2 linked regions of the Flexivirga oryzae genome follow. The protein of the gene in region 1 interacts with the protein of each later gene in a pairwise test. Links are inferred from orthologs where the notes say so. Each region holds a gene or a part of one and is shown on either strand. Other genes may lie near its edges. The genes, in order: pcrA and lpdA.

Region 1 (15,537 bases):
ACTCGAACACATGGACGAGGAACCGCGGGACAACGGACCAGGCGCCGGCGGCGTACTGGACGTGACCGCGGTGCGCGCCTTCCACGACCGCCTCGACACGCCCCTGACCGCCGGTGACGGCGCCGACGTGGAAGCCCTGGTGGAAGAGTTACGGGTCCTGGACGAGTTACGCAACGCGATCACCGCCCGGCAGGCGCGAGCGGTCGTGGCAGTGCACGACGCCCAAGCCGCCCGGGACGTCCCGCGCGGGATCGACCCGGCGGACACGACCCGGGTGGTCGGCTCGCAGGTCGGGTTCGCCCGCCGGTGCACCCCACACCAAGGTGCCGCGTTCGTCCACCTCGCGCACGCACTGGTGGGGCACATGCCGCACACCCTGGCCGCGCTGGCCGCCGGGGTCATCAGTGAGTGGGACGCGACCCGGATCGTGCGGGAAACCACCGGCCTGACCGGTGACCAACAATCCGGCGTCGACGCCGGGATCCGCGACCACCTCGGCACCGCCGCCAGCACCCGCCTGGCCGCCCTGGCGAAGGAGCAAGCGATGCTGGTGGCCGCCGAGGCGGTCGCGGCCCGCCGCCGCGCCGCCCAGGCCCGGCGTGGGGTGAGCCTGCGACCCGCCGGCGACACCATGGCCTACCTGACCGCCCTGTTACCGGTCAAGGACGCCCTGGCCTGCATGACCGCCCTGGAAGACGCCGTCACCACAGCGCGTGAAGCCGCCGCCGACGCCGGGGCAGACCCCGGCAGTGTGCACCGGGGGCAGGTGATGGCCGACACCCTGGTCGAACGCGTCACCGGCAGGGCGAAAGCGCACGAGGTGTTCGGGGTGACGGTGAACCTGCTCATGCCCCTGGACACGCTGCTGGGCGACACGCCCGCGCACGTGCCCGGGTACGGGCCGGTCCCGGCGGACCTGGTGCGTGAATGGGTGGCCACCGGGGACCCGACCGGTCCGCGGCTACGCCGGTTGTTCACCCACCCCGGCACCGGTGACATCATCGGCATGGACTCTCGTGCCCGCCGCTACCCGGGGTTGCTGGCCCGGCTGATCCTGTTCCGCGACCAGACCTGCCGCACGCCCTGGTGCTCGGCTCCGGTGCGGCACACCGACCACGTCACCAGGCACACCGACGGTGGCGCCACCAGTGAGCGCAACGGGCAAGGACTGTGCGCCCGGTGTAACTACGCCAAAGAACACCCCGACTACCAGGTCACCGGCCACGCCGGACACACGAGCACCACGATCGGCGGGCTCACCGCAGCCAGCAGGCCACCGGCACCACCAGGCATGCCACCACCCACCGACTCCCACCCCGAACACACCCTGATGACCATCATCTGGGACCACAACCTGTCCCAACGCGACCAAGAACTCCAACGACACCAACAGGACAAGCAAGACCGCGAGAAACGCCGACACGAACCAGGCAGCGACACCAACACCGACACCGACCATCAACCAGGCACCGACCCGACACCAGACGACTGGGCATCCGACGACTGGGAAACCGACGACGACCGCTGCCAAGACGACGGCGACGAGATCGCCGACGACTAGTCGGCCCGTCCGGCCCGATCTGCCATCATCCCGGCATGGCCACGCCACGCCCGAGCCCGCGGATCACCTCGCCCAGCTCGCTCACCGACGCTGCCGGGCGCCTCAACCCCGCAGCCGTCGGCTGGACCTCCGAGCCACTGCACAACACCGACCGCATCGGGCGCGGACGGGTGGGTCGCGGACGCAACAAGCGGTGGGAGTACTGGGCGGTCACCACGCCGAATCATGTTGTGGCCATGACGGTTTCGGACATCGATTATGCGGGTGTCGGCAACCCCTGGGTGCTCGACCGCGCGACCGGCAACGAGATCAACCAGGACGCCATCACGCCCTTCGGCCGCGGCGTGAAACTGCCGGGCACGTTGGACGCCGGACCGGCCACCCTGCGCACCAGAGGACTGGACCTCACCGTCACTCCGCAACCCGGCGGCACCCACCTGCAGGCGAGTAGCGCCCGGGTCGAGGTCGACATCAGAGCGGCCCTGCCGGACCCGCACGAGCGTCTCGGGGTCGTCGTGCCCTGGACCGATCGGCTCTTCCAATACACCGTGAAGGACGTCGCCCGGCCGGCCACCGGGTCCGTGCGCATCGACGGCGTCGAGCATCGGCTGCCGGAGGGCAACTCCTGGGCGACCCAGGACCACGGCCGGGGGCGCTGGCCCCGGTCGATCACCTGGAACTGGGGCGCCGGGTCCGGACGGGCCGACGGTCACGACATCGGCATACAGGTCGGCGGCACCTGGACCGACGGCACCGGCGCCACGGAGAACGCGCTGTTGATCGACGGCCGTCTCACCAAACTCGGCGAGCTCGCCTGGAGCTATGACCGAGGAGACTGGCGGGTGCCCTGGCGGGTCAGCGGCCCGGGCGTCGACCTGACCCTGACGGTCGAACACGTCCGCCACGCCGCCACCGACCTGCGGATCATCCGCTCGCGGACCTGGCAGTGCTTCGGCGCGTGGTCCGGCACCGTCACGGCTGCGGACGATCAGTCGTATGACGTGCCCGGCGTCTTCGGCTGGGCCGAGCACGTTGAGCAGTTGTGGTGACGGTGCCCGCGAATCGGGAGCGGGCTCAGACCCTTTCGCGCTGACGCATCGACAGCACGTCAGCCACGAGCCGCTCGGCATACGTCCTGTCGATCGGCATCGCGAAGACGACGTGGTGATAGAGCGGCGCGATCACGTGATCGAGCACCTGCTCGACCGACGGCGCCTCCTCGCCCCGGGTGCGTGCCCGGCTGATCATCTCGGCGAGTTGTTCGCGGCGCGCGTTCCAGCACGGACAACCGCTGGCCAGCACGCCGTCGCGAGCGTTGACCATGGCCCGCAGGTAGCGGGTGCGGTGCGGGCGCACGATGTCCTCGGCGATGCTTCCGGCCCACGCGCCGAGATCGCCGGAGAGCGACCCGGTGTCCGGCAACTTCTCGTCCTCGCGGGTGAACACCGCGACCGCGACCTCTTCGAGCAGTGCGTCGACATCGCCCCAGCGCCGGTAGACGCTCGTCGGATTGACTCCGGCCAGTTCCGCGACCATCGGAACGGTGATCTGGTCGGGTCGCTTGGTCGCCATCAGCTCACCGACCGCGCTGTAGACGGCGTCCTGCACGCGCGCGCTGCGACCGCCGGGGCGGCGCTTCACGGGGGTGGATTTCGTCGACATACGGGAATTATTGCAATTCGTTTGGCATTAAGTCGAGCGCGGCGTACGCTGAGCCGCTAAAAGCAATGAAATTTGCAATTAGTGAGGCATCCATGTCGTACCGACTGTCCCGCCCCGTCGGCTTCACCGTCGCAGGGCTCGCCATGACCGGCCTGATGATCGGTGCCGCGGCACCGTCCCCGCTCTATCCGATCTACCAACAGCTCTGGGGTTTCTCGTCGTTCACGCTCACGATCATCTTCGCCGTGTATGTCGTGGCGCTGCTCGTCACCCTGCTGACCGTCGGCTCGCTCGCGGACCACATCGGCCGGCGCCCGATGCTCGTCGGCGGTCTCGTCCTGCTCGCGGTCGCCATGATCGTGTTCGCGCACGCTTCAGGGGTGGGGGAGCTGGTTCTCGCTCGCATCGTGCAGGGGGTTGCGACGGGAGCGATCACCGGTGCGGTCAGCGCACTGATCCTCGACCTGCAGCCGAGTCCGCACATCGGGTCCGTGGTGACCGGAGGTGCGCCCGGCGTCGGCCTCGCGCTCGGTGCGGCCATCGCCGGCGGTCTGGTGCAGCACGCGCCGGCGCCGCGGCAACTCGTCTTCTGGTTGCTGCTGGTGTGCTACCTGCTGCTGGCGGGCGCAGTGCTGTTCGCCCCGGAGCCATCGCGCCGCGGGACGGACCGGCGCGCCATACGCAGCGCCCTACGGCCGAGTGTCGGGGTGGCCGACCCTGCGCGGTCGACGTTCGTCACCTGGGCGCCGGCGCTGGTCGCCACCTGGGCGCTCGGCGGGCTGTACCTCTCGTTGGGTTCGTCCGCGGTCGCGCGGCTGCTCGGCGTCACGGACCACTTCCTCGTCGGGATCGTGCTGGCGAGCTTCTTCGCACCGGCCGGTCTGGCGCTGCTGGTGATCCACACCGTGCCGCAGCAGGCGAGGCGACCGCTGGGCCTGGCCTCGCTCGGCGGTGGCGTCGTGGTCACCGTGGTCGGGGTGCTCCTCCCGTCGGTCGCCGTGTACGTCATCGGCTCGGTGATCGCCGGCGTCGGGTTCGGTGTCACTTTCCAGGCGGCCGTCTCGGCGATCGGTGCGGTGACCCCTGCGGACGGGCGCGCCCGGACCTTCGCCGCGACCTACGTCCTCGGCTACACGGCGTTCAGCCTCCCGGCGGTGATCGCGGGGCTCGCAGCGCAGGACTGGGGACTGCGCCCCACCCTGGTCGGGTATGGCGCCCTCGATGTCGCCCTGGTCGTCGCCGCGGCGCTGCTCGGCGTGCGAGCGGCCCGTCGGGCGGCGCTCGCGCCGGCCTGCCCCGCAGCCGTGGCGCCCGCCGGGGCCTGCCCGAAAGGGTGACGCCCGTCGGTGCCACCGGCGACAATCGTCGTCATGGCGTACGACGGGGTGTTGGTCGACCGGATCCGCGAGCTCGTGGCGGACGACCTGGACGTGACCGACAAGCGGATGTTCGGGGGAGTGGCCTTCCTCACGGGTGGACACCTGGCGGTCGCCGCTTCCCGCAACGGCGGGCTGATGGTCCGCGTCGACCCGGAGGACAGCGAGGAGCTGCTGCGGGCGGAAGGAGTCTCACGGATGGTGATGGGCGGACGCACGATGAACGGCTGGCTGCGCGTCGCCGAGGAGCAGTTGGACGACGACGGGCTCGCCGAATGGGTGGCGCGCGGCCTCGACTTCGCCCGCGGCCTGCCGCCGAAGCAGGCGTGAGCGGCTCCGGTCGCGTCAGTGCGTCCAAGTAGGCTTGCGTTCAAGATGAGCAGCCTTTTCGACGACCTCCCCCTGCCCGGATTCCCGCCCGACGCCGCCTCGGCGACGGTTCCGACAGACGTCGACGAGCGGGGCGTACCCACCTGGGCAAGCCTCAGCAAGGACGCGGTCCGGGATGTCGAGAAGCCCGCGGCACCGTCGATGCGTGACCCGGAGAGCCTGGTTGCCGGGCTCAATCCGCAGCAGCGGGAAGCCGTGCTGCACGAAGGCCCGCCGCTGCTGATCGTCGCGGGGGCCGGCTCGGGAAAGACACGGGTGCTGACGCACCGCATCGCCTACCTGATGGCCGCACGCCACGTACAACCCGGTCAGATCCTCGCCATCACCTTCACCAACAAGGCGGCCGCGGAGATGCGCGAGCGGGTCGAGGCCCTCGTCGGTCCGGTGGCGCGGACCATGTGGGTGTCGACCTTCCACTCAGCCTGCGTGCGGATCCTGCGGCGTGAGGCCGGCAAGGTCGGGCTGAAGTCGACCTTCTCGATCTACGACGCGGCCGACAGCCAGCGGATGATGGCGCTGGTGATGCGCGACCTGGATCTCGACCCGAAGCGCTTCCCGCCGCGGTCGTTCAGCCACCAGGTCAGCAACCTCAAGAACGAGCTGATCGACGAGGAGACCTACGCCTCGCAGGTGGTCGAAGGCACCCCGCAGGAGCGCGCGCTCGCGGAGGCCTACTCGTCGTACCAACGACGGCTGCGGCAGGCCAACGCGCTCGATTTCGACGACCTGATCATGATGACCGTCAACATCCTGCAGGCGTTCCCCGACGTCGCCGAGCACTATCGCAGGCGGTTCCGGCACGTGCTGGTCGACGAATACCAGGACACCAACCACGCGCAGTACCAGCTCGTCAAAGAGCTTGTCGGCGCAGCTGTTTCGGATCCTGCGCTGGGCGAAGTGCCCCCTGCGGAGCTGTGCGTGGTGGGTGACGCCGACCAGTCCATCTACGCCTTCCGCGGCGCGACCATCCGCAACATCGTGGAGTTCGAGCAGGACTACCCCGACGCGCACACCATCCTGCTGGAGCAGAACTACCGCTCCACCCAGAACATCCTGCAGGCCGCCAACGCCGTCATCGCCAAGAACGAGAGCCGCCGGCCCAAGAAGCTGTGGTCGGAGTCCGGTGACGGCGCACCGATCGTGGGGTATGTCGGAGACTCCGAACACGATGAGGCGGCCTTCGTGGCACGCACCATCGACCAGCTCGGCGACGAGCACGGCGTCAAGCCCAAGGACGTCGCCGTCTTCTACCGCACCAACGCCCAATCCCGCGCGTTGGAAGAGGTTTTCGTGCGTGTCGGCCTGCCCTACAAGGTGGTCGGAGGCACCCGCTTCTACGAACGGCGCGAGGTCAAGGACGCGCTCGCCTACCTGCGGGTCGTGTCCAACCCGGCCGACACGGTCAACCTGCGCCGCATCCTCAACGTGCCCAAACGGGGCATCGGTGACCGCGCCGAGGCGTGCGTCTCGGCGCTCGCCGAGCGCGAGCGGATCCCGTTCATCGCCGCCCTCGGGCGAGCCGGCGACGCACCGGGCATCGCCACCCGCTCGGTGACCTGCATCAACGCGTTCACCGCGCTGCTGGAGTCGCTGCGCAAGGTGCACGAGGCCGAGGAGACCGGAGTGGGGGACCTGCTCGAGGCGATCCTCGACCAGTCCGGCTACCTGGCCGAGTTGCGGCAGAGCGCCGATCCGCAGGACGAGACCAGGGTCGAGAACCTCCACGAGCTCATCGCGGTGTCGAAGGAGTTCGACGAGAACTATCCCGGTGGGTCGCTGGAGGACTTCCTGGAGCAGGTGTCCCTCGTCGCCGACACCGACGAGATCCCCGATGAGGAGGGCGAGGACGTCGGCGTGGTCACCCTGATGACGCTGCACACCGCCAAGGGACTGGAGTTCCCGGTGGTGTTCCTCACCGGTATGGAGGACGGGACGTTCCCGCACCTGCGGGCACTCGGCGACCCGAAGGAGCTCGAGGAGGAGCGCCGGCTCGCCTACGTCGGCATCACCCGCGCGCGGGAACGGCTGCACATCTCGCGTGCCGAGGTCCGCTCGGCGTGGGGCGCCCCGCAGTACAACCCGCCGTCCCGTTTCCTCAGTGAGATCCCGTCGGGTCTGATCGACTGGCAGCGGGTGACGACGACGGCGACCCGGCCCTCCTCCACACCGGCCGTCGCCCGCCTCGCCGCTCGTCCCGGGGTCCGCAGCCCCGGCAATCGCCCTGTCATCTCACTGGATTCGGGCGATCGCGTCACCCACGACACCTTCGGTCTCGGCTCCGTCATCCGCGTCGAGGGCCAGGGCGAGCGCGCCATGGCGCACATCGACTTCGGCGGGGACATCGGGGTCAAGCGGCTCCTGCTGCGTTACGCGCCGGTCGAGAAACTCTGACGTCGGGTCGGCTCCCGCATCGAATTGGTGTCGATCGCAGGAATCGGCGTCGACGCTCGCTCACCCGGTGCTTTCCTTGAGGTGGGTCCTGCTTCGAGGGGTGGTGGACGTGCGTCGGTCGATTCCGCGTGGTGCGGTGAGCAGCGCCGCCATCCTCGGATGCTTGTTGCTGGTGCTCGCCGGCGTGCTGTGGTTCGTCCACTACCAGGACAACCGACGTTCCGTTCAAACCGTGTCCCGCCTTCCTGCTCCGCCGACGGCACACCGGTTGCACGGTTACTGCGACCCGCCGGTCTGGTCCCCGTCGGTGGCGGACGGTCGGGGTGGCCTCGTCACCGCCGATCCGCACCCGACGGGAGCGGTCGTCTACTGGCTTCCGGGCTCGAATGCCAGCAGGTGCCACGTCGTGGTGGCGAAACTGACCGAGGCCCAAGCAAGCTCGTTGGCGACGGATGTCCGCAACTCCGTTGTCAGGAAGGGCACCTATGCGTGTCCGAACGACGACGGCTCGGCGGCCTGGATCTTCTTCCGGTATGCCGACCGGTCCGACTTCGAGGTGGTCGACGCGCAGCTGACGGGCTGCACCTTCGCCAGTGCACCGCATCGCGGCTCGGTCGGCCCGGCCTGGCGTGGCACGGTCGAGTTGGACGCGCTCCGGCCGGCTGGGACCTGACCCGGCCGCAGCCCGGCTCAGAAGACGCCGCGGGCCTGCAACCAGGGTGTCGGATCGATCGGTGTGCCGTTCAGGTGGATCTCCAGGTGTAGGTGCGGCCCGGTCGACACGCCGGTGTTGCCGGAGTAGCCCACCTGCTGACCGCGCGCCACCGACTGGCCCGGCGCCACCGCGACGCTCGACAGGTGACCGTAGGTGATCTGGATGCCGTCGCCGTAGTCGATCGTGACGTGGATGCCGAAGCCGGGCACCCACCCGGTCGACACCACCGTGCCGACGTGCATCGCGCGCAACGGGGTGCCCCACGGGATCGCGAAGTCGTCGCCCAGGTGGTACGTCGAGCCGATTCCGCCCGGTGACAGGCGTGCCCCGAAGCCGGAGTCCATGCTCCCGGCACAGCCCGCGACCGCGCAGGTCCACGGGTTCTGATGCGTGACAGTCGGTTTCGGCGACCGCTTGGCTGTCTTCGCCTTCGAGTCGGCTAGCTTCGAGGGTGCATCAGCCGGAGCGAGCGGGGCGCGGGTGTCATCGCGGGATGCGCTGCCGAGCAGTTGCCGTTTCACCGAGGGCGCGCCCGCGACGCCGGGTGTGAACTTCTCGTGGGGCCCCGGGTCGAGGGCCAGGTTGCGCGCCCCGAGAGGTACGGGTGTCACGCCCGCGACCACGGCGCCGCCGACGGTCGCGACCACGGCGACGCCGGCCGGAACCGCCCGACGCGACTTCGGCGGATCGGCTCGGTGTCGCCCCTGCGGGCGGATCGGTGCGGTCGGTCGATGCCGACCTTCGTACTGGCTCATCGCCTTCGTTGCGGGAGGAGGGGGCAGTCGCACACCCGCGACAGCTTATGAGTCAGCCGAGCTGCGTGGGGCGAATGTGATGGATCGAGTCGGTTGCGCCCGCCGGATATACCGGGTATACATGGACCTCACCAGGGTACATACCGGGTATACCTGTCGGGGAGGGTTGCATGTCGATCAAGCACAGCCTGCTGGCGCTGCTGCAGGGCGGTCCGATGTATGGCGCCCAGCTGCGCCAGGAGTTCGAGCAACGCACCGGTGGGACCTGGCCGCTCAATGTCGGCCAGGTCTACACGACGCTCGGCCGGCTCGAGCGGGACGGACTCGTGGAGAGCGCCGGCGCCGCCGACGAGGAGGGTCGCATCGCCTACCGGCTGACCGACGCGGGACGCTCGGAGGTGCAGCAATGGTGGACCGTGCCGGTCGCCCGCGAGCAGACGCCGCGCAACGAGCTCGCGATCAAGCTGGCGCTCGCGGTCACCCTGCCCGGAGTCGACGTGCAACGCATCGTGCAGACCCAGCGGACCGCGACCATGACCCACCTGCGGGACCTGACCCGGCTCAAGCGCGGCGCCGACGGTGACGACCTCGCCTGGGAGCTGGTGCTGGAGTCGCTGATCTTCGCCGACGAGGCCGAGGTGCGCTGGCTGGACCACGTGGAAGCGAGGATCGCGCGCGTCACCCCTACCCGGGCGAAAGCCTCGCGGACGGCGCGCGTCGCCACCCCGGGGAACGCTGGACCGCGTGAGGAGGTGTCACGATGATGAGCGCCGGCACGACGCAGCAGCCGACCCTCGTCCTGCGGGCCGTCGAGCGCACCCACGGCAGCGGCGAGACCGCGGTGCACGCGTTGCGTGGAGTGAGCCTCACCGTCAGCCCCGGTGAACTGGTGGCCGTCATGGGGCCGAGCGGCTCCGGCAAGTCCACGCTGCTCAATGTGGCCGGCGGGCTGGACACGCCGACTGCCGGCACGGTGTCGATCGAGGGTGTCGACCTCGCATCACTGTCACGCCCCGGTCTGGACCGGTTGCGCCGCCGCACCATGGGCTTCGTCTTCCAGGACCTCAACCTGATCCCGTCGCTCACTGCGATCGAAAACGTCTCTCTGCCCATGGAATTGGACGGTGTCAGCCTCCGCAAGGCACGCGCGGCGGCACGCGACGCGCTGGGGAGGGTCGGCATCCTCGAGCTCGCCGACCGATTCCCCGAGCACCTGTCCGGTGGACAACAGCAGCGCACCGCGATCGCCCGCGCGCTCGTCGGCGAGCGACGGCTCGTGCTCGCCGACGAACCGACCGGAGCACTGGACTCCACGACGGGTGAAGCAGTGCTGCGCACCCTGCGTGACCAGTGCGACGACGGCGCCGCAGGGCTGTTGGTGACGCACGAGTCGCGTCACGCGGCCTGGGCGGACCGGGTGATCTTCCTGCGTGACGGCGTGATCGTCGACACGACGGGCGATGCCGCCACTCCCGAGTCGCTGCTCCACCAGGAGGTCTGACATGGACACCTCGGGGGAGTCCGTGTCGGACGCGCGCCTGCGGCGATCAGGAGGCGTCGCAGGGTATGTCGGGGGCTGGCGGGTCTCACTGCGACTCGCCGCCCGCGACCTGCGCGCACACAAGGGCCGAGCGGTCCTGGTGGCACTGCTCATCGGGCTGCCGCTGTTCCTGGTCGCCGGGGGTGCGACGTTCGGCTTCACTGTCGACGTCAACGCTCGCGAGGGCATCACCCGCACCATGGGCGACGGCCAGGCGCTGCTGAGCTTCATGTCCGACCCCGGCCAGGTCGTGCAGCAGTCCGCCGACGGTCAGACCGGCGGGACAGGGGATGGCCCCGGGGTGGCGAAACCGCTGTATTTCCCTGGGAAACCTGCACATCCGGGTGCTGCCGACGTCCAGCGGGTCACCGGTGGCACCGTGCTGCCGGTGACCGATGCGCGCGTTCGGGTGCGGATCGGGGACCGTGCCATCGGCGCCAATGTGCTCGGCATCGACGGACGCCGCACGGCATACGACGGTATGACGCGCCTGACCAGCGGGCACTGGCCAACGTCCGAGAGCCAGGTGCTGGTCTCGCGGTCCGGCGCCGCGCACGGGCTCCCCACCAGCGGCACGCTCACCCTGGACGACGGCAACGGCCACACGCGCGACGTGACCGTCGTCGGGCGCGCCGACACCCCGAACGCCGAGGACCTGGTGGCGTTGCCCAGGGGACGGGCCGGCACCTGGATCCTGCAGCGGAGCACCCCGGTCCGGTGGGCCGAGGTCGAGCAGCTGAACCGCTACGGCCTGCTGGTGGACAGCCGACAGGTGATCGACCATCCCGCGGAGGCGAAGGCCCACCCCGAGGCCGACGGTCTGGACTACGGCAGCGGCGTGCCCGGGACGATCTGGGTGCTGCTCGGCACCGGGCTCGTCGTGATCATCGCGCTGCTCGCCGGACCGGCGTTCGCATCCAGCGGCGCACGGCACCGCCGGGAGCTCGCCCAACTGGCGAGCAACGGAGCCGGCAAGCGGCAACTGCGACAGTTCGTGTTCGCGCAGGCCGTCCTGCTGGGGGTCTGCTCGGCGTTCGTGCTGATCATCGCCGGCGCCCTGGTCGGCGGCGCACTCGCCGCGGCGGTCGGTCACTGGGTGCCGACGATGGCAGCGCCCGGACCACTGGACCTGCGGTGGGGTTGGGGAGTCCTGCTCTTCGCCATCGCGGTCGCCGCTGCCCTGATCGCCGCCTTCCTCCCCGCCGTCGCCGCGTCCCGTGTCAACCTCATCGCGGTCCTGCGCGGACACGTCTCGATGAAGCGGGTGCACTTCGGCTGGCCGCTTCTCGGTGTCGCCATCGCCGCGGCGGGCGGCGTCATCGTGATCGCGGCCTTCGTGCGCACCGGGGCACGCGCGGCCCAGACGCCGCCGGCGCTCACCGCCCTGCTGGTGCTCGGCGCCGTCGCCTTGTTCGCCGGCACGTTGATGACCGCGCCCTGGTTGCTGACCCGCCTCGGCGCGTTGTCACAACACCTGCCGCTCGCCTGGCGGATCGCGGCGCGGGACGTCGGGCGGCAGCGCGGCCGCGCCGTCGCCACGACGGGCGCGATCCTGGCGACCGTCGCCGCGCTCACCACGTTGCTGATCGGGCTGGCCAGCTCGGAGGACGCATCCAGGGACGCCTACCAGCCGTCCCTGCCGGCCGGTCAGGGCGTGGTGTCCCTCATGGGCGGGAAGGCGGACGCGGCGTCCGCGCTCTCGGTGGTGCGGCACGCGATACCCGACGCGACCGTCGTGACGTTGCACGCCGTCGGCGCGTCCGGGATGGATCCGACCGAGTCCGGGAAGGTCTTCGCGGCATACACCGGCGGTTGTCGTGACGCCCAGGCACTGAAGCTGAGCTTCCGCGGAACCAGCACCGATTCGTGCAAACCGTCGGTGGACCTGACCGAGGCGGGCCTGCTCGCCGCGACACCGGAGCAGGCCGCCCGCATCTTCCGGCTCAGCGACCGTGACGTCGCGGCGCTGCGCAGCGGCCGCGTGCTGCTGCCCGCCGGGGCGAAGCAGTCCTCGATGCGGATCGTCGCAGGGCACAAGGACGGCAAACGGTTCGTGGTCAGCGGGGCGGTCACGCTCCCGGTGCAGGCCTCGGCCCAAGGGGTGTTCAGCATCATGCCGCCGAAGCCGGACGCCTACTCGAGTTACGGCGCGACCGTCGAAGCCCCCGCTCTGGTGTCGACGGAGGCGGCCCGCCGGATCCCCGGTGGCGACTTCGTCCGGTCGATCCTGGTCCGCGCACCCGGCGGCATCTCGCAGTCCGCGCAGCGCGCCATCGAGGAGCGGCTGAACAACGACAGCTACCTGTATGTCGAGCGCGGTTACCCCGCGACGGGCCGCTGGGTCTACCTCCTCATCGGCGGCGTCTTCGGACTGCTCGTGCTGGTCGCGACACTCACCTCGACCGCGTTGTCGAACGCCGAGTCGCGGGCGGACACGGCCACGCTCGCGTCGCTCGGCGCTCCCGCGTCGCTGCGCCGCAGGATCGCCGGGGCCAACGCGGCGCTCATCGGCCTGTTCGGCGCACTGCTCGGCCTGATCGTCGGCCTGGTCGCCGGGTTCGCCGTCAGCCACCCGGTCACGATCGTCAGTAACCCGAACGCCCGGCACGCCGTGACCGCCATACCCTGGCTCGAACTGCTCGTGGTGGCCATCGGGGTACCACTGCTCGCGGCGGCGCTCGCCGCGCTCGCGACGCGCGGACGGGTGCCGATGACCCGCCGGCTGAGTTGAACCGCGTGAGTTCGGTCACCTACTGACGGGTAGACCTGGACCCAACCTGTGCGGGACCGGCACGTAGCACTAGCATCCGATCTGGACAACGAGGTCTCGGACACGCCGCCCCGGCGGCTCACGGTGGCCTTCAACCCTTCAGAAGTTCATCACGAAACGACAGGAGGGGGCCTGCTCCGCTCGACCGGCCGGCAGCATGTGCGACCTCGGTCGGCCCGCGGGGACGACTCCCGGGACGAGGACGGATTCCGCGTGGATCTTTTCGAATACCAGGCGCGCGACATGTTCGAAGCGCACGGAGTGCCGGTGCTGGCCGGCAAGACGGCAACCACCCCGGAGGAGGCCGAGCAGGCCGCGGCCGAGATCGGTGCACGGTCCGGCGGCGTCACCGTCGTCAAGGCACAGGTCAAGACCGGTGGCCGCGGCAAGGCCGGCGGCGTCAAGGTCGCCAAGTCGGCGGAGGAGGCACGCGACCTCGCGGGCCAGATCCTCGGCATGGACATCAAGGGCCACACCGTCGGCACCGTGATGATCGCCCAGGGCGCGGACATCAAGGAGGAGTACTACTTCTCCGTCCTGCTCGACCGGGCCAACCGCACCTACCTGGCGATGTGCAGCAAGGAGGGCGGCATGGAGATCGAGCAGCTCGCGGTCGAGCGCCCCGACGCCCTCGCGCGTGTCGCCGTCGACCCCAACGTGGGCATCGACGCGGCCAAGGCGAAGGAGATCGTCGACGCCGCCGGTTTCGACGCCGAGCTCGGCGCGAAGATCGCCCCGGTGCTGGAGAAGCTGTGGGAGGTCTACCGCGACGAGGACGCCACCCTGGTCGAGGTCAACCCGCTGGTGCAGACCGGTGCCGGCGACATCGTCGCCCTCGACGGCAAGGTCACGCTGGACGCCAACGCCGACTTCCGCCACCCCGACCACGCGGCGCTGGAGGACAAGTCCGCCGCCGACCCGCTGGAGGCGAAGGCCAAGGAGAAGGGCCTCAACTACGTCAAGCTGGACGGCCAGGTCGGCATCATCGGCAACGGCGCGGGCCTGGTCATGTCCACCCTCGACGTCGTCGCCTACGCCGGCGAGCAGTATGACGTGAAGCCGGCCAACTTCCTGGACATCGGCGGCGGCGCCAACGCGCAGGTCATGGCCGACGGTCTGGACGTGATCCTGGGCGACGAGCAGGTGAAGTCGGTCTTCGTCAACGTCTTCGGCGGCATCACCGCGTGCGACGAGGTCGCCAACGGCATCAAGGGTGCCTTGGAGATCCTCGGCGACAACGCGACCAAGCCGCTGGTCGTGCGCCTCGACGGCAACAGCGTCGAGCAGGGCCGCGCCATCCTCAACGAGCTGAACCACCCGCTGGTGACCCAGGTCGACACGATGGATGGCGCCGCGGCACGCGCTGCCGAGCTCGCGTCCAAGTGATCCGCTGACGGCATACGACAAAGGAATCTTCAAGAATGTCAATCTTTTTGAACGCTGACAGCAAGATCATCGTGCAGGGTATGACGGGCGGCATGGGCTCCAAGCACACCGCGCTGATGCTCGACGCCGGCTCCAACATCGTCGGCGGTGTCAACGCACGCAAGGCGGGCACGACCGCGGAGATCGGCGGCAAGGAGCTGCCCGTCTTCGGCACGGTCAAGGAGGCCATGGAGGCCACCGGCGCGAATGTCTCGGTCGCGTTCGTGCCGCCGAAGTTCGCCAAGGACGCGGCCATCGAGGCCATCGACGCCGAGATCCCGCTGCTGGTCGTCATCACCGAGGGCATCCCGGTGAAGGACGCCGCCGAGTTCTACAACTATTCGGTCGGTAAGCAGACCCGGATCATCGGCCCCAACTGTCCCGGCATCATCACCCCGGAGGAGTCGCTGGCCGGCATCACGCCGCACACCATCGCCGGCAAGGGCCCGATCGGACTGGTCTCCAAGTCCGGCACGCTGACCTACCAGATGATGTACGAACTGCGGGACTTCGGCTTCACCACGGCCATCGGCATCGGCGGTGACCCGGTCATCGGCACCACGCACATCGACGCCCTCGAGGCGTTCGAGGCCGACCCCGACACCAAGGCCATCGTGATGATCGGCGAGATCGGTGGCGACGCGGAGGAGCGTGCCGCGGCATACATCAAGGAGCACGTGACCAAGCCCGTCGTCGGGTACGTCGCCGGCTTCACCGCGCCGGAGGGCAAGACCATGGGCCACGCGGGCGCCATCGTGTCCGGCTCGTCCGGCACCGCAGCCGCGAAGAAGGAAGCTCTCGAGGCCGCCGGCGTGAAGGTCGGCAAGACGCCGTCCGAGACCGCGGAGCTGATGCGGGAGATCCTGAAGAACCTCTCCTGATCGAGGGGAGCACTACCTGACCGAGCGGAGTACACGATCCAGCGGATCGTGTACTCCGCTCGGTGCGTGTG
Region 2 (15,338 bases), 580 kb from region 1 along the record:
GGGGCTGTCACCCTCGACGATCGGGCGGATCTGGAAAGCGTTCGGGCTGCAACCGCACCGGGCCGACGGGTTCAAACTGTCCAATGACCCGTTGTTCGTGGAGAAGGTCTACGACATCGTCGGCCTGTACCTGGACCCGCCCGAATCCGCCGTTGTTCTCAGCGTCGATGAGAAGAGTCAGGTGCAGGCGTTGGCGCGGTCTCAACCCGCGTTCCCGATGATGCCGGGCATGCCCGAACGCCGTACTCACGACTACGTGCGGCATGGCACCACCACCTTGTTCGCCGCGATGAACGTGGCCGACGGCACCCTCATCTCCGCGACGCACCGCCGCCATCGGGCCACCGAGTTCAAGAAGTTCCTGGCCACGATCGACCAGAACGTGCCCGCCGGGTTGGACGTGCACGTCATCTGCGACAACTACGGCACCCACAAGCACCCGACCATCAAGAAGTGGTTGACCGCTCACCCCCGCTTTCAGATGCACTTCACCCCGACCTACTCCTCGTGGATCAATCAGGTCGAAAGACTGTTCGCCGAAGTCACCCGCGACCTACTGCAACGCTCCGACCACCGCAGCGTGCAAGCCCTGGAGAAAGACCTACGCGAGTGGGCGAAGGCCTGGAACAAGAACCCGAAGCCATTCATCTGGACCAAAACCGCCGAGGAGATCCTCGCCTCACTCGGAAGGTTTCTTCAACGAATTAAGGACGGAGGACACTAGGGAACCATTGAGAAGGTAGGCCCGACTGGTGGATGAGAGTTATCGCGCTGGCGCGCTCGATCAGCGGAGCACTCCATTGAACGCGCGCTCACTGGCCTTAATCTCAGGAGCCTTTGCAGAACCCAAAAACGTTCATCCTCAACGAAATTCAGCATGTCCCTGACTCGTTCCAGGGGCGTTCTCACGCAGGGGAGATCTGCCCGTGACACGTGTGCTGGACTAGGGCAACACGCAAGACCTATGCAGCATCCGGACTTGTCGGCACCCTGCATGCACGTGTGCGGCGTACTGTCCGCGGCATGGGTCGCACAGTCGGTGGTGTAGCTGAGGTGCTTCCGTATTGCCGAAAACTCGCATCCGAGCTGTCGCGTAGCATCAACGAGAGGGCCAACGTGACTGTCGCACCTGAAGGCCGCAAGATGCTGCGCGTCGAGGCGCGCAACGCCGAGACGCCGATCGAGCGCAAACCGGCCTGGATCCGCACGACCGCGAAGATGGGCCCGGCATACACCGGCCTGCACGAGCTGGTGAAGAGCCAGGGCCTGCACACGGTCTGTCAGGAAGCCGGCTGTCCCAACATCTTCGAGTGCTGGGAGGACCGCGAGGCGACGTTCCTCATCGGCGGTGACGTGTGCACCCGCCGCTGCGACTTCTGCGACATCGCGACCGGCAAGCCGACCGAGCTCGACATGGACGAGCCGCGCCGGGTCGCCGAGTCGATCCGGGAGATGAACCTGCGCTACTGCACGGTGACCGGTGTCGCCCGCGACGACCAGCCGGACGGTGCCGCCCGGTTGTATGCCGAGACGATCCGCCAGATCCACGCGCTGAACCCGAACACCGGCGTGGAGATCCTGCCGCCCGACTTCGGCGCCAAGCCCGAGCTGGTCGGCCAGGTCTTCCAGGCCGGCCCGGAGGTGTTCGCGCACAACCTGGAGACCGTGCCGCGCATCTTCAAGCGGATCCGCCCCGCCTTCACCTACGAGAAGTCGCTGCGGGTGCTCACCATGGCCAAGGAGTTCGGGCTGATCACCAAGTCCAACCTCATCCTGGGCATGGGCGAGGAGGACCACGAGGTGGAGCAGGCGATCCGCGACCTGCACGACGCCGGCTGCGACATCCTCACCATCACCCAGTACCTGCGCCCCTCCCCCAAGCACCACCCGATCGACCGCTGGGTCAAGCCGCAGGAGTTCGTCCGCTGGTCGGACTTCGCCTACGAGCTGGGCTTCCTCGGCGTGATGGCCGGGCCGCTGGTGCGTTCGTCGTACCGGGCGGGCAAGTTGTATGCCGGGGCGATGGCCGAACTCGGCCGCGAGCTGCCCGAGCACCTGGCCCACCTCGCCGAGGCGTCGTCCTCCCCCGCCCGGCAGGAGGCCGCCGCGCTCGTGGCCATCGCCACGGAGCGATCCGATGACGCACGTTGAGTCCCCGCGGCGGCCGCGTGTAGTGGTGGTCGGTGGCGGCTTCGGCGGACTCTCCGTTGTCCGAGGTCTGCGTGACACCGACGTCGACATTACGTTGGTGGACCGGCACACCTTCAACACGTTCCAGCCACTCCTCTACCAGGTCGCGACCGGCAGTCTGAATCCTGGCGACATCACCTGGTTCCTCCGCGCCGTCCGGTCTCGGCAACCGAACGTGCAGTTCGTCCAAGGCTCCGTGGGCGGAATCCAGCACAGCGCCAGGCAGATCCAGCTCGACGATGGCCGCCGGTTGTCCTTCGATTACCTGGTCCTCGCGACCGGGGTCACGGCGAACTTCTTCGGAACACCCGGTGCTGCGGAGCACTCGATGCCGCTGTACACGCGGGAGCAGGCGCTCGCCCTCCGGGACCGCGTGTTTGCCGGCCTGGAGGACGCGGCCGCCAATCATCGCGACCGAGACCTGCGGATGATCATCGTAGGTGGCGGCCCGACCGGGGTCGAGACGGCGGGAGCGTTGGCTGAGATGCGGAACAAGGACATCCCCGTCATCTACCCCGAGCTCGATCCGCGGCGGGTTCACGTGACGCTCGTCGAAATGGCGCCCCATCTACTGGCATCGTTCAAGCCGGCCAGCAGAGCGTATGCCGCCAGCTCGCTACGGCGTATCGGCGTCGACCTGCGGCTGAACACCACCGTGTTACGGGTCGAGCCCGAGGGCGCGGTCGTCGGTCAGGGTGACGTCATACCTGCAGCCACGGTGGTTTGGGCGAGCGGGGTGATCGCGCGAGCTGAGGTAGCCGGGTGGGGGCTGCCACAACGAGACGGCGGACGGATTGCGGTCGATCACCACTTGCGCGTGAAGGACCACGATCGGGTCTTCGCTGTTGGCGATGCAGCCATCGGTGACGGCGTCCTGGCACTTCCGCAGCTTGCGCAGCCGGCCGTCCAGGGCGGCCGACATGTTGCGGCCTTCATCCGGGCCGACGTTCTCGGGCAGGTGATCGATCCGTTGCGCTACAAAGACAAGGGCATCCTCGCAACAATCGGTCGCAGTTCGGCGGTTGCGGAGGTAGCGCACCTTCCGCGTCTGCAGGGTTTCCCTGCCTGGATGATCTGGAACGCGGTACACGTTGCGACGTTGCTCGGCGGCCGGAACCGGATGTCGACGATGGCTAATCTCACCACCAAACACCTCGCGTGGAATCACACCCACAACGCGATTGTTGGGCATACTCACGCGCCGACGCAGCAGTCCGCCGCTTCCTAACCTGTGCAGCTACAGACACTGCCACAAACTACCGCGGAGCCGATTCGGCGACGACGCTTCAGGAGGTGGCTTGCCCTGCGGTCGCCAACTTTCCATGGAAGCTACGGATGTGATCGTCGATTGCTTGGGCGGCTCGTTCGGGCTGACGATCACGGATCAGGTGCAGGATGTTGCGGTGCTGGCTCTGCAGCGTGGTTGCCGTCTCCCGCCAGTCGGGAACATGCTGAAATCCGTTCAGAACCAGTGGACGAATGGACTCCCGGACTGCGGCCGTCAGCGTGCGGATCAGCTCGTTCCCCGAGCATGAGGCCAGCTCGACGTGGAACTGAGTGTCGAGCTCGTTGAATTCGAAAGGTGTCAGTTCGGGGTTGTCCATGGCAGTAACGAGCTGAGCCGCAGCATCGATTCGTGGGTTCTGCGGCTCGAGGGAAGCATCGGCGACACTCGCCCGCTCGAGCATCACTCGAGCTTCGAGGATGTCGGAGAGCTGATAGCCACCCAGCGCCAAGTGCAAACGCAGCATCCGGCCAACTGCCTCGGTCGGATCCGTCGTGACGACCGCGCCCGAGTCCGGCCCGCGCCCGGTGTGCGCGGTCAAGAGCCCGAACGCCTCCATGATCCGCAGGGCTTCGCGCACCGCCGAACGGCTCACCCCAAGGGCAGCGGCCAGCTGACGCTCTCCGGGCAGCCGTTCCCCGGCGTGCAAATCCCCTGCCATCACCTGTTCTTCAATCCGCTCCAGCACGAGCTCGTGCGTCCGGGGCTGCCGTACCGGTTCCCAGGAAGTGCTCATTGCGCCGTCTCCTCTGTGCGTATGGTCATACCACTCTATCGTCCGACCACAAAGAGGGTCTACCACATCTCAGAATATGAGCCACGTTCGGGCGAACGGCTTGATCACCGTCGAATCAAAGTGCCAGCGATCCGCCGTGCACACGCGGGAATCGTCGACGCCATCCAGTGTCGATTGCGGCGTACGAGCCCTGGTGACCAAGCGGCCGGGCCATGTCAGGGGGCAAACACCGCACGAATGCAGAACAGGCTCAGGGACGGCCCAGCCGCCGCTACCCGGTCATCCGGCTCCGAAGACGTAAGTACCGGGGGCAGGGGCGAGCGGGCGATACCTGCGGTTGCCCAGGCTCGGGGGTTTGCGCTGCCCACCGGAACGCGCAGCCGACCAGGCCGTCCAGTCCTCCCACCAGGAGCCGGTCCGTCGCGTCGCGCCCGCCAGCCAGACCTCCGCGTCCGGCGAGTTCTTCTCGTTGGACTGGAACCATGCCTTGGGGGTCGGCGGGTTGACAACGCCCGCAATGTGCCCCCCGGACGACAGCACGTAGCGCACATCCCCACCGAATAGGGCTGTCGCCCGATATGACGCCTTCCACGGCACGATGTGGTCGTTGATCGCCCCGACCACATAGGCATCGCAGGTAATGTCGTGCAGATCCAGCCTGCGGCCCCCGAGTTCGTATTCGCCGCGTGCCAGCTGATTCTCGCCATACAGCGACCTCAAGTAGTGCGAATGCATCGCTGCCGGCATCCGAGTGCTGTCATCGTTCCACGCCAAAATGTCGAACGGGCGTGCTTCCTCGCCCATCATCCACCGTGACACGACGTAGTTGAAGATCAGGTCGTTGGAGCGCAATTGGTCGAACATCCGTGACATGTCCTCGGCAGGCAGATACCCGCGTTCCGCCATCCGCTTGTCGATTTTCGCGAGTGTGTCCGGGTCGACCGCGACGGCGAGGATGCCAGGGTCGGAGTAGTCCAGCTCCGTATTCAACAGCGTTAGCGACGAAATCGGACTGGTCTCGTCTTGTGCGAGGTAGGCCGTCGTCATTGCTGCGAGTGCACCACCCAGACACAGCGCGACGAGGTCGACTCGATCGGAACCGGTCACCGCCTGGACGATCGACAACGCCGTCAAGGGCCCCTGCTGCAGGTAGTCGTCCATCTGCAACGCGCTCATGGACTCGTCAGGGTTTCGATACGAGATGGTAAACACGGTGCGGCCGTGCTGGACGGCCCACTCGATAAGACTGCGCCCGGGCGCCAGGTCCATCACGTAGTACTTGTTGATCCACGGCGGCACCATCAGGATCGGGACCTCGCTGACCGTTTCGGTCTGCGGACGGTATTGCATGACTTCGATCAACTCACCCCGGTAGATGACCTCCCCGGGAGTCGCGGCCAAGTCCTGTCCAAGGGTGAACTTCGACCGGTCCACCTTGAGCGGCATACCACCTCGATGCAGCAGGTCGTCCACTGCGAACGACGCACCTCTTGCGAGACTGCGTCCGCCGGTCTGGATAGCCCGCTCGAGCACATCGGGATTTGTCAGCGGGCTGTTCGGGGCCCGTCGAGACCGATGCCCACAGCCCGCGCGGCCGCAACGGCCGGCAGTTGGGCAGACTGCAACACAGCCCGCCCAACTGCCGTACTCAGCTGCACCGGTCGTCCGGCGGCGCGGAAGAGGACCTTGGCTGCGGCCGGGATAATTCCCAACGGATCCGGATCTGTCGCCATCGCTCCAACTCCCTCTTCCTTACCGAATGACATAGTCCCGCACCTACATGTGCTGTCCGCCATTGACCGAGTAGATCTGGCCGGTGATGAAGCCGGAGTCCGGATCTGCAAGGAACTCAACAACTCTGGCGATCTCGTCGGGCTTGCCTAGTCGTCCGACCGGGATCTTTGCAATCACCTTCTCCAGCGCTTCCTGGGGAACGGCGGCAACCATTTCAGTGGCGGTGTATCCAGGGGCAACCGCATTGACTGTGAGTCCCTTGCGTGCAGTCTCCTGCGCCAGACTCATCGTCAGTCCGAAGAGTCCGGCCTTTGCCGCCGCGTAGTTCGCCTGCCCGACATTGCCTGCCTCGCCGATGATGGAACTGATGTTGATCATGCGGCCAGAGCCTCGGTCGAGCATGTGCTGAAGCACGGCCCTGGACAGGTAGAACGCCCCGGACAGATTGACCTGTAAGACCCGGTCCCAGTCCTCCGGGCTCATCTTGCGCACCGTCTTGTCGATCGTGATCCCAGCGTTGTTCACGAGGATGTCCAGCTTTCCATGCTGGTCAATGACCTCGTGGACCACCCGTTCACAGTCGTCCTTGTCGCCGATATTGCCACGGTGCACGCTCGACGTCGGGTGCGCGCCGCGAAAGCCCTGCACCACCGCTTCGTCATCCTTGTAGTACCCGGCAGCGATCACCGCTCCACGACTCGCGAGGCGCTCGCTGATCGCCCGGCCGATCCCGCGAACTCCGCCAGTGACGAGCGCGACTTGTCCTGTCATGTCTCCCATAGATTCGGCTCCTTTCAGTCGTTGACTCGAAGGATCAAAGCCTCGCCTTGGCCGCCGCCGCCGCACAGTCCGGCGGCACCGACGCCGCCTCCACGGCGTCCTAATTCAAGTGCGAGGTGTAGCGCCATCCGGGCGCCGGACATGCCGACGGGATGACCCATCGCGATCGCGCCGCCGTTGACGTTGGTGTTGTCTGTGCTGATACCGAGGTCACGCATGGACTGCAAGGCCACGGCAGCGAAGGCCTCGTTGATCTCGAACAGATCGATGTCCGAGGCGGCGAGTCCCTCGCGGTCGAGTGCCCTGGCAATCGCGTTCGACGGCTGGGACAGCAGTGAGGCGTCCGGGCCGGCCACTGTGCCGTGCGCGCCGATCTCTGCCAGCACTGTGGCACCGAGTTCTTCGGCCTTGTCCCGGCTGGCGACGACCACAGCGGCGGCGCCGTCCGAGATCTGGCTCGCGGAGCCTGCGGTGATGGTGCCGTCCGTCGCGAACGCCGGGCGCAACTTCGCTAGTGAGTCTGCAGTTGTCTGCGGTCGCACTCCTTCGTCCTCGCTCACCCGGGTCGGGTCGCCGCGACGTTGCGGGACGTCGACGGGGACGATCTCGTCAGCGAATATGCCGTTCTTCGCTGCGGCGGATGCACGCTGGTGGGACATCGCGGAGAACTCATCCTGGTCCTCCCGGGAGATGTTGCGCTCCTTGGCGTACAGATCGGTGGAGTCGCCCATCCCCCGGTGGTCGAATGCGCAGAAGAGTGCATCGTGTGCGGTGGCGTCGACCAACGATGAATCGCCATAGCGGTACCCGGCACGGGCGCCGGGGAGCAAGTACGGACCGTTGCTCATCGACTCCATGCCGCCGGCGACCACGACGTCGAACTCGCCATAACCGATCAACTGGTCCGCCAGTGCGATGGCGTTCAGCCCGGACAGGCAGACCTTGTTCACCGTCAAAGCGGGGACCGACATAGGGATGCCGCCATTGACGGCCGCCTGTCGAGCGGTGATCTGACCAGCTCCCGCCTGGATGACGTGCCCCATGATCACGTGGTCGACCTGGTCACCGCTGAGGCCGACGCGTTCCAATGCTCGGCGGATGGCGAACCCGCCGAGCTGCATTGCGGTGAAGCCTTTGAGTGCCCCGCCGAGCTTGCCGATCGGGGTGCGCGCACCACCGATGATGACCGAACCTGGCATGAGAATCTCCTATCAGTGTGTGTCGTCGACACCGTGCGGGTCGACGTCGATGGTCAATGCCGAACGCACCCGGCCAGCAGAAGAGGGCAGGCGGCAGCGGCACGTCACTCCGTGGGTCGCAGTGCGTCTTGAGGAGGGAGTGTCAGCTCTTCCGCGGCAGGTACAGGTCCGTAATCGTGCCCTCGAATGCTTCCGCTGCCATGCCCACGCTCTCGGAGAGCGTGGGGTGTGGGTGGATCGTCAGTGCCAAGTCGGCGGCGTCGGCCCCCATCTCGATGGCCAGCGCCGCCTCGGTAATGAGTTCGCCCGCGTTCGGGCCGACGATCCCGCAGCCGATGACCCGGGCAGTGTCCTGGTCGAACAGGAGCTTCGTCATACCTTCGTCCCGCCCGAGGGACAAGGACCTGCCGCTGGCTGCCCAGGGGAACACGCCCTTGCCGTATGCCGTGCCGTCCGCCGTGGCCTGTTGTTCGGTCACGCCGACCCAGGCAACCTCCGGATCGGTGTAGGCGACCGAGGGAATGCACCGCGCGTCGAACGCGGAGTTCTGCCCGGCCGCAACCTCGGCTGCGACGTGACCCTCGTGCACCGCTTTGTGCGCGAGCATCGGCTGGCCGACGATGTCGCCGATCGCGAAGATGTGTGCAACATTCGTCCGCTGCTGATGGTCTACCGGCACGAACCCGCGCTCGTCGACCTGCACCCCGGCGTTCTGCGCTCCGATCAGCCTCCCGTTGGGAGTACGACCGACCGCAACCAGAACTCGGTCGAACGTGTCGGTGTCCGGGGCCTTTCCACCCTCGAAGCTCACCTTCAAACCGTCGGGTGTGGGTTCCACACTCGCGACCTTGGTGCCCAGGAAGACGTTCTCGTAACGCTTGGTGACCCAGCGGGTCAGTGGCCTGACGATGTCCTTGTCCGCGCCCGGGATCAACTGGTCCATCAACTCGACAACGGTGATCGAGGCGCCCAGCTCGTGGTAGACCGTGGCCATCTCAAGACCGATGATTCCGCCGCCGAGGACCAGCAGCCGGCCGGGTATGTCGGCCAGGTCCAAGGCGCCGGTGGAATCGATCACGCGTGGATCGTCTTCGGGCACGAACGGTAGCGTGACCGGCTCCGAGCCGGCGGCGATGATCGCTTGATCGAAGCTGACCGTGGAGGCACTCCCGTCGTCGGCAGTGACCTCGACCTGGTGCTGTGAGGTGAATGTACCGGCACCACGGATGACGCGGACGTTTCGTTGCTTCGCCAGGGCCGCCAGCCCTCCGGTGAGCCGACCGACGATGCCGTCTTTCCAGCCGCGCAATTGGGCCAGGTCGATGGACGGATCGCCGAAGGACAGCCCGTGCTCGGCCATCTCCCGGGTCTCGGCGACAACCTTGGCGGCGTGGAGCAGCGCCTTCGACGGGATACAGCCGACGTTCAGGCAAACGCCGCCCAGGGTGTCCCACCGTTCGACCAGCGCCACCTGCTTGCCCAGGTCGGCAGCGCGGAACGCTGCGCTGTAGCCGCCGGGTCCACCACCGAGCACGAGTACCTCGGCATGGACGTCGCTGCCCGTAGCGGCGGCCGCTACGGGTGCGGCCGCGGGCGCTGTTTGTTTCTCCGGTGACTGGGCGGCGGTGGTCGAGGCCGCGGCCTCGACCAGCAGGATCACCGTCCCTTCGGACACGGTGTCACCTACCTCGACCCGGAGCTCCGACACGGTGCCGGCGACCGGCGCGGGAACGTCCATCGTCGCTTTGTCGGACTCGAGCGTGACCAGTGGATCCTCCATGGCCACGCGGTCGCCGGGCTGGACATGGATCTCGATGATCGGCACGTCCGAGAAGTCTCCGATGTCGGGGACACTGACTTGCTGCACACTCATGCGAGACTCCCGTCTTAGAGGATGAGCCGGCGGACATCTTCGAGCCGCTGGCACAGCTTGCGGGAGAACCGCGCTGCCAGCGCACCGTCGATCACCCGGTGGTCGTAGGACAACGAAATTGGCAGCACCAGCCGAGGGATGAACTCGGCGCCGTTCCAGACCGGCACCGTCCGGGATCGCACGACGCCGAGGATCGCCACCTCGGGTGCGTTGACGATGGGGGTGAACGCCGTGCCGCCGATGCCTCCAAGGCTGGAGATGGTGAAGGTGCCACCGGACATATCTGTCGGGGAAAGCTTGCCGTCCCGGGCCCGGGACGAGATCGATCCGAACTCTCGGGACAGCTCCAGCACACCCTTGCGATCGGCGTCGCGCACGACGGGCACGACCAGGCCGTCCGGTGTGTCGACAGCAATCCCGATGTGGTAGTAGTCCTTGACGATCAGCGCGTCCTTGTCCGGCGACAGTGAACTGTTGACCTCCGGGAACTCCTTCAGCGTCGCCACTGCGGCCTTCACGAGAAAGGCCAGCAGCGTGACTCGATAAGGCTCCGGGGCCGCTTTGCCATCAGTGTCCAGCTGTTTCCGATAGGCCTCTAGGTCTGTGATGTCTGCCTCGTCGTGATGTGTCACGTGCGGCAGGTTCAGCCAGGACCGGTGCAGGAACGGGCCAGACAGCCTCTTGATTCGCGACAACGGAAGTGTCTGGACGGGACCGAACTGTGCGAAGTCCTGAGCTGGAATCTCTGGGATGCCCGTGCCCGCGGCAACCGCACCGGCCGACGCGCCCGGCCCGGACAGTGCGGCGATCAGGTCGTCCTTGGTGATCCTGCCCTTGGGACCGGTTCCGGTCACCGTCGAGAGGTCGACATCCAACTCGCGTGCGGCGCGGCGCACGCCCGGACCCGCGTGTACGTCGCCTGGCCCGGCCCCTTGCACCGCATCCGGTGCGGCAGCCGTTGCCGGCGCCGGAGCTGTCGCTGGCGAGGGTGTCGGTGTCGACTCGGGCTCGGGCTCATGCTGCGACAACAGCGACGGCGGGCTGGTCAAAGTGCCCTCGCCGGGTTCGATCTTCACTATCGGCGTGCCTTCGCTGACCCGGTCACCTTCACTGACCAGCACCTCGACGACCTCGCCATCAAGCGGCGCAGGCACGTCCATCGTGGCCTTGTCCGACTCCAAGGTCACCAACGGGTCCTCGGCGTTGACCCGGTCCCCAGTGGACACGTGAATCTCAATGATCGGCACGTCAGAGAAGTCACCGATGTCGGGGACCGGCACCTCGGTTGCAGCTGTCATGGTTGGGCCCTTCCGTCAGATGGTCAGTGGGTTGGGGGTGTCAGGGTCGATGCCGTACTTGGCGATCGCCTCGGCCACCGTTGATGTCGGGACTTCATTCATCGCGGCCAACTCGGACAGGGCCGCCACCACCACGTAGTGCCTATCGATCTCGAAGAACCGCCGCAGTCGCCGCCGGTAGTCCGACCTTCCGTAACCATCAGTTCCGAGCACTCGGTACGGCCGCTTAACGAACGGGCGAATCTGGTCGGCGAAGGCGCGCACGTAGTCGGTGGATGCGATCACCGGACCAGTGGGCCGGGTCGCGAGTTCCGCCTCCACGTAACTGTCCCGACGGGGCAGTGTCGGGTGCAACATGTTCCATCGATGCGCCGCCATACCGTCGCGAGCGAGTTCGGTGAAGCTCGGGCAACTCCACACATCGGAAGCCACACCGAAGTCTTCTGCGAGCAGGTCGGCACCGGCGATCACCTCGCGCAAGATGGTGCCGCTGCCCAGCAACTGCACACGCGGTGCACGCTTCGCGCCGTCGCCCTCCCGGAAGAGATACATCCCTTTGCGGATCCCGTCCTCCGCCCCTTCGGGCATGTCGGGGTGCATGTAGTTCTCGTTCATCAGGGTGATGTAGTAATAGACGTCCTCCTGCTCGGTGAACATGCGCCGTAGGCCGTCGGCGACGATGACCGCGACCTCGTAGGAGAAGGTCGGATCGTAGGAGACGCAGTTGGGAATGATCGAGGACTGAATGTGACTGTGCCCGTCCTCGTGCTGCAGACCCTCACCGTTCAATGTCGTGCGCCCGGCGGTGGCACCCAGGATGAAACCTCGCGCCCGCGAGTCGCCCGCCGCCCACGCCAGATCACCGAAGCGCTGGAAGCCGAACATCGAGTAGTAGATGAAGAACGGGATCATCGGCAGGTCGGAGACGCTGTACGCCGTGGCCGCCGCGATCCATGACGCCATCGCCCCTGCCTCGTTCAGACCCTCCTGGAGGAACTGGCCGTCCTGACCCTCCCGGTAGAACATCAACTGGTTGGCGTCCTCGGGCTGGTACAGCTGCCCGACCTGGGACCAGATTCCGAACTGCCGGAACATGCCTTCCATACCGAACGTCCGCGACTCGTCGGGAACTATCGGCACCACGTGCTTTCCGACCTTCTTGTCCCGCATCAGAGTGTTGAGGATCCGAACGAACGCCATGGTGGTGGAGATCTCCCGATCGCCAGTGCCCTTCAGCTGGTTTCCGAACGCGGTCAGCTCTGGGACCGCCAAGGTCTGCGTCGAACGCGGCCGACGGACCGGCAGATAACCTCCGAGCCGCGCACGGTGCTCGCGCAGATAGGTCAGCTCCGGACTGTCGTCCGGTGGCCGGAGGAACGGCACCGCTTCCAACTGGTCGTCCGGCACTGGAAGGTCGAACCGGTCGCGGAACGCACGCAGCGCCTCGAAGCCCATCTTCTTGGCTGAGTGCGCGATGTTCTGACCCTCGCCGGCCTCCCCCATCCCGTATCCCTTGACGGTCTTGGCAAGGATCACCGTCGGCTGACCGGTGTGTGCGACCGCAGCCGCGTAGGCGGCATACACCTTCTTCGGGTCGTGACCACCGCGCGATAGTGCCCAGATCTGGTCATCGCTGAGGTGCTCAACTGACTTGAGCAACTCGGGGTACGCGCCGAAGAAGTGTTCACGCACGTATGCACCGTTCTTGGATTTGTAGTCCTGATACTCACCGTCGACACACTCCTCCATCCGCTTGAGCAGTAGTCCAGACGTGTCGGCGGCGAGCAACGCATCCCAGCCTGAGCCCCAGATGGCCTTGATCACGTTCCATCCCGCACCGCGGAATAGGGCTTCCAACTCCTGGATGACCTTGCCGTTGCCGCGAACCGGCCCGTCGAGCCGTTGCAAGTTGCAGTTCACGACGAAGATGAGGTTGTCCAGACGCTCCCGTCCAGCCAAGCCGAGCGCGCCAGAGGACTCCGGCTCGTCCATCTCCCCGTCTCCGAGGAACGCCCACACATGCCGCCCGGCGGTGTCCGCGAGACCGCGTGAGTGCGCGTACTTGAGGAAGCGCGCCTGATAGATCGCCATCAACGGTCCCAAGCCCATTGACACCGTCGGGAACTGCCAGAATTCGGGCATCAACCACGGGTGGGGATATGACGAGAGACCATTGCCTCCGACTTCTTCGCGGAAGTTCAACAACTGCTCCTCGGACAGTCGTCCCTCCAAGAAGGCACGCGCGTAGAGTCCCGGTGAGGAATGGCCTTGGATCAACACGGGGTCGCCACCGTGCGACTGCCCTGGGGCGTGCCAGAAGTGCTCGTAGCCGACGTCGAACAACGTGGCCAGTGATTGATAACTGGCTATATGGCCGCCAAGTTCGGAGCTTTCCTTGTTCGCCCGCAGCACTAATGCCGCAGCGTTCCACCGGCCCAACGCCCGGATCCGGCGCTCGAGCGCCAGGTCGCCCGGATAGTCCGGCTCCCGGTCCGGAGGAATCGTGTTGAGGTATGGCGTGTTGGCCGAGTAGGGCACCGAGACTCCAGACCGCTGGGCTTCGCTGAACAACTCCTCGATGAGGAATCCGGCCCGTCCTGGGCCGTCGAACTCTCGCACCGAGTCGAATGCATCGAGCCACTCTCGTGTCTCGGTCGTATCGGAATCAGGTTGCTGCGTCATGTGCTCACTTCGCCTTTCGTGTCCTGCGATCGGACTCCGGGTTCGCACCCCCGAGGAACCGTCGAGGGCTGCACCAGACACTTCTTTGCCTCACTCACGCCCTTGCCAGGGAAAGAGCGAGAGGCGATGTCCGCCGTACGTGAGGTGCGCCCAACTAAGCGAGCGCGAAAGGTTGATGTCAAGGAACCTAAAACACGCCGTCACCGAGCCACGACTTGAAACTGCGCAACGCCCAATGTGGGAGTCATGGAGGTTCGTCAGACTGCGGCTCGCCGAGTTCGTGTCTAGGCGACTAACGCGCGACTGTGATCGCGTCATCACCCACAGTCGGATGCCTCTCTAGGAGAACGGGTTTCGTTTCCGGGACTACCCCGTACCCACGCGACGAATCTGCGTCGTGACCGGATCCAGGCCGTGGGCAACAGCGCGGGCTGATCCGACGTTCATCGGTGATGCTGCCACTCACCGTGGTGTGGTCAACGACGAGGACCATTCCGCACCTGACCAGACGTGTGGTCTGTCCACTTGTCGGGTCGGCCTCGAAACGTGCTCGGACGACGGTCAGAAGGCACCCGCCACATGCCGACTGAAATCACCGGAACCCGTTTCGTCGTGACTACGCTGTGAATGACCGAAACATGAACGACAGCAGCATGTTTCGCTACCCCAACGCGTCGCCCATCCCCGTACTCGGCGCCGTCTGGAACGCGCACGGTGAACGGATCCAGCCACAAAGGCAGGTATCCCCGCGCTACCTTCTGGTCCGATGTTCCCGCCGAGCCAATTCCCACACATCGGAGATGCACCGTGCAGACTCTTTACCGTCCGCCCCTCACACCGGTGAGCGACAGTCTCTTCTTGTCCGCACTCGTAGCAATCTTGCCGCTGCTGAGCATCTTCGTCACGCTCGGCTTCTTGAAATGGAAGGCGCACCGGGCCGGCCTGGCCGCCGTCGCCATCGCCCTCATCGTGGGGATCGTCGCGTTCAAGATGCCGTTCTCGCTTGCCCTGCTGACAGCTTCCGAAGGTGCTGCCTATGGGCTACTACCGATTATGTGGATCGTCTTCAGCGCGATCACGCTCTACCAGATCACGGTTGTCAGCGGACGATTCGAGGACCTCCGTGCAGCCTTCCACCTCGTGTCGGACGATCCGAGGGTTCAGGCCATCATCATCGCGTTCTGCTTCGGCGCGTTGCTGGAGGCACTCGCTGGGTTCGGCGCACCGGTGGCCATCACTGGCGTGATGCTGATTGCCGTCGGATTCTCGCCGCTGCGTGCCGCTGCGGTCGCACTGCTGGCCAACACCGCACCGGTCGCATTCGGCGCCATTGGCATACCAATCATCACGGCCGGTAACCTCACCGGAATCGACTACAACACGGTGGGCGCCTATGTCGGTCACCAGACTCCGGTGCTCGCCTGCATCGTCCCATTGATGCTGGTCTTCCTCGTCGACGGTCGGCGTGGACTACGACAGACCTGGCCGGTTGCGCTCGTGGTCGGCCTCGCCTTCGGCATTACTCAGTGGGTATCGGCGACCTTCATATCGGTCGAACTCA

Evidence for each region.
Region 2: the proteins of pcrA (region 1) and lpdA interact in binary tests that used the Escherichia coli proteins (3 or more experiments, as listed by UniProt). The link is inferred for Flexivirga oryzae from one-to-one orthologs.

What each region holds. Positions count from the first base shown.
Region 1 is NZ_JACHVQ010000001.1:2,702,595-2,718,131, reverse strand. Bases 4,579-7,677 are described here. They hold pcrA (DNA helicase PcrA), read left to right. Parts: upstream 4,579-4,974; coding sequence 4,975-7,380; downstream 7,381-7,677. Other genes in these bases: FHU39_RS12760 (hypothetical protein), read left to right, coding at 7,490-7,677; FHU39_RS12770 (TfoX/Sxy family protein), read left to right, coding at 4,594-4,929. Also shown: FHU39_RS12790 (HNH endonuclease), read left to right, coding at 11-1,561; FHU39_RS12785 (DUF2804 domain-containing protein), read left to right, coding at 1,597-2,610; FHU39_RS12780 (TetR/AcrR family transcriptional regulator), read right to left, coding at 2,636-3,223; FHU39_RS12775 (MFS transporter), read left to right, coding at 3,316-4,560; more of FHU39_RS12760, read left to right, coding at 7,678-8,053; FHU39_RS12755 (M23 family metallopeptidase), read right to left, coding at 8,071-8,850; FHU39_RS12750 (PadR family transcriptional regulator), read left to right, coding at 9,021-9,614; FHU39_RS12745 (ABC transporter ATP-binding protein), read left to right, coding at 9,611-10,351; FHU39_RS12740 (FtsX-like permease family protein), read left to right, coding at 10,353-13,121; sucC (ADP-forming succinate--CoA ligase subunit beta), read left to right, coding at 13,374-14,546; sucD (succinate--CoA ligase subunit alpha), read left to right, coding at 14,582-15,466. UniProt on the Escherichia coli protein: A helicase with DNA-dependent ATPase activity. Unwinds DNA duplexes with 3'-5' polarity. Translocates on single-stranded DNA with 3'-5' polarity. Initiates unwinding more efficiently from a nicked substrate than double-stranded DNA.
Region 2 is NZ_JACHVQ010000001.1:2,119,431-2,134,768, forward strand. Bases 7,433-10,332 are described here. They hold lpdA (dihydrolipoyl dehydrogenase), read right to left. Parts: upstream 9,798-10,332; coding sequence 8,067-9,797; downstream 7,433-8,066. Other genes in these bases: FHU39_RS09970 (acetyl-CoA C-acetyltransferase), read right to left, coding at 7,433-7,924; FHU39_RS09980 (2-oxo acid dehydrogenase subunit E2), read right to left, coding at 9,812-10,332. Also shown: FHU39_RS09940 (IS630 family transposase), read left to right, coding at 1-724; lipA (lipoyl synthase), read left to right, coding at 1,117-2,151; FHU39_RS09950 (NAD(P)/FAD-dependent oxidoreductase), read left to right, coding at 2,138-3,418; FHU39_RS09955 (FadR/GntR family transcriptional regulator), read right to left, coding at 3,477-4,211; FHU39_RS09960 (PHA/PHB synthase family protein), read right to left, coding at 4,491-5,759; FHU39_RS09965 (beta-ketoacyl-ACP reductase), read right to left, coding at 5,988-6,725; more of FHU39_RS09970, read right to left, coding at 6,740-7,432; more of FHU39_RS09980, read right to left, coding at 10,333-11,095; aceE (pyruvate dehydrogenase (acetyl-transferring), homodimeric type), read right to left, coding at 11,111-13,777; FHU39_RS09990 (L-lactate permease), read left to right, coding at 14,618-15,338. UniProt on the Escherichia coli protein: Lipoamide dehydrogenase is a component of the glycine cleavage system as well as of the alpha-ketoacid dehydrogenase complexes.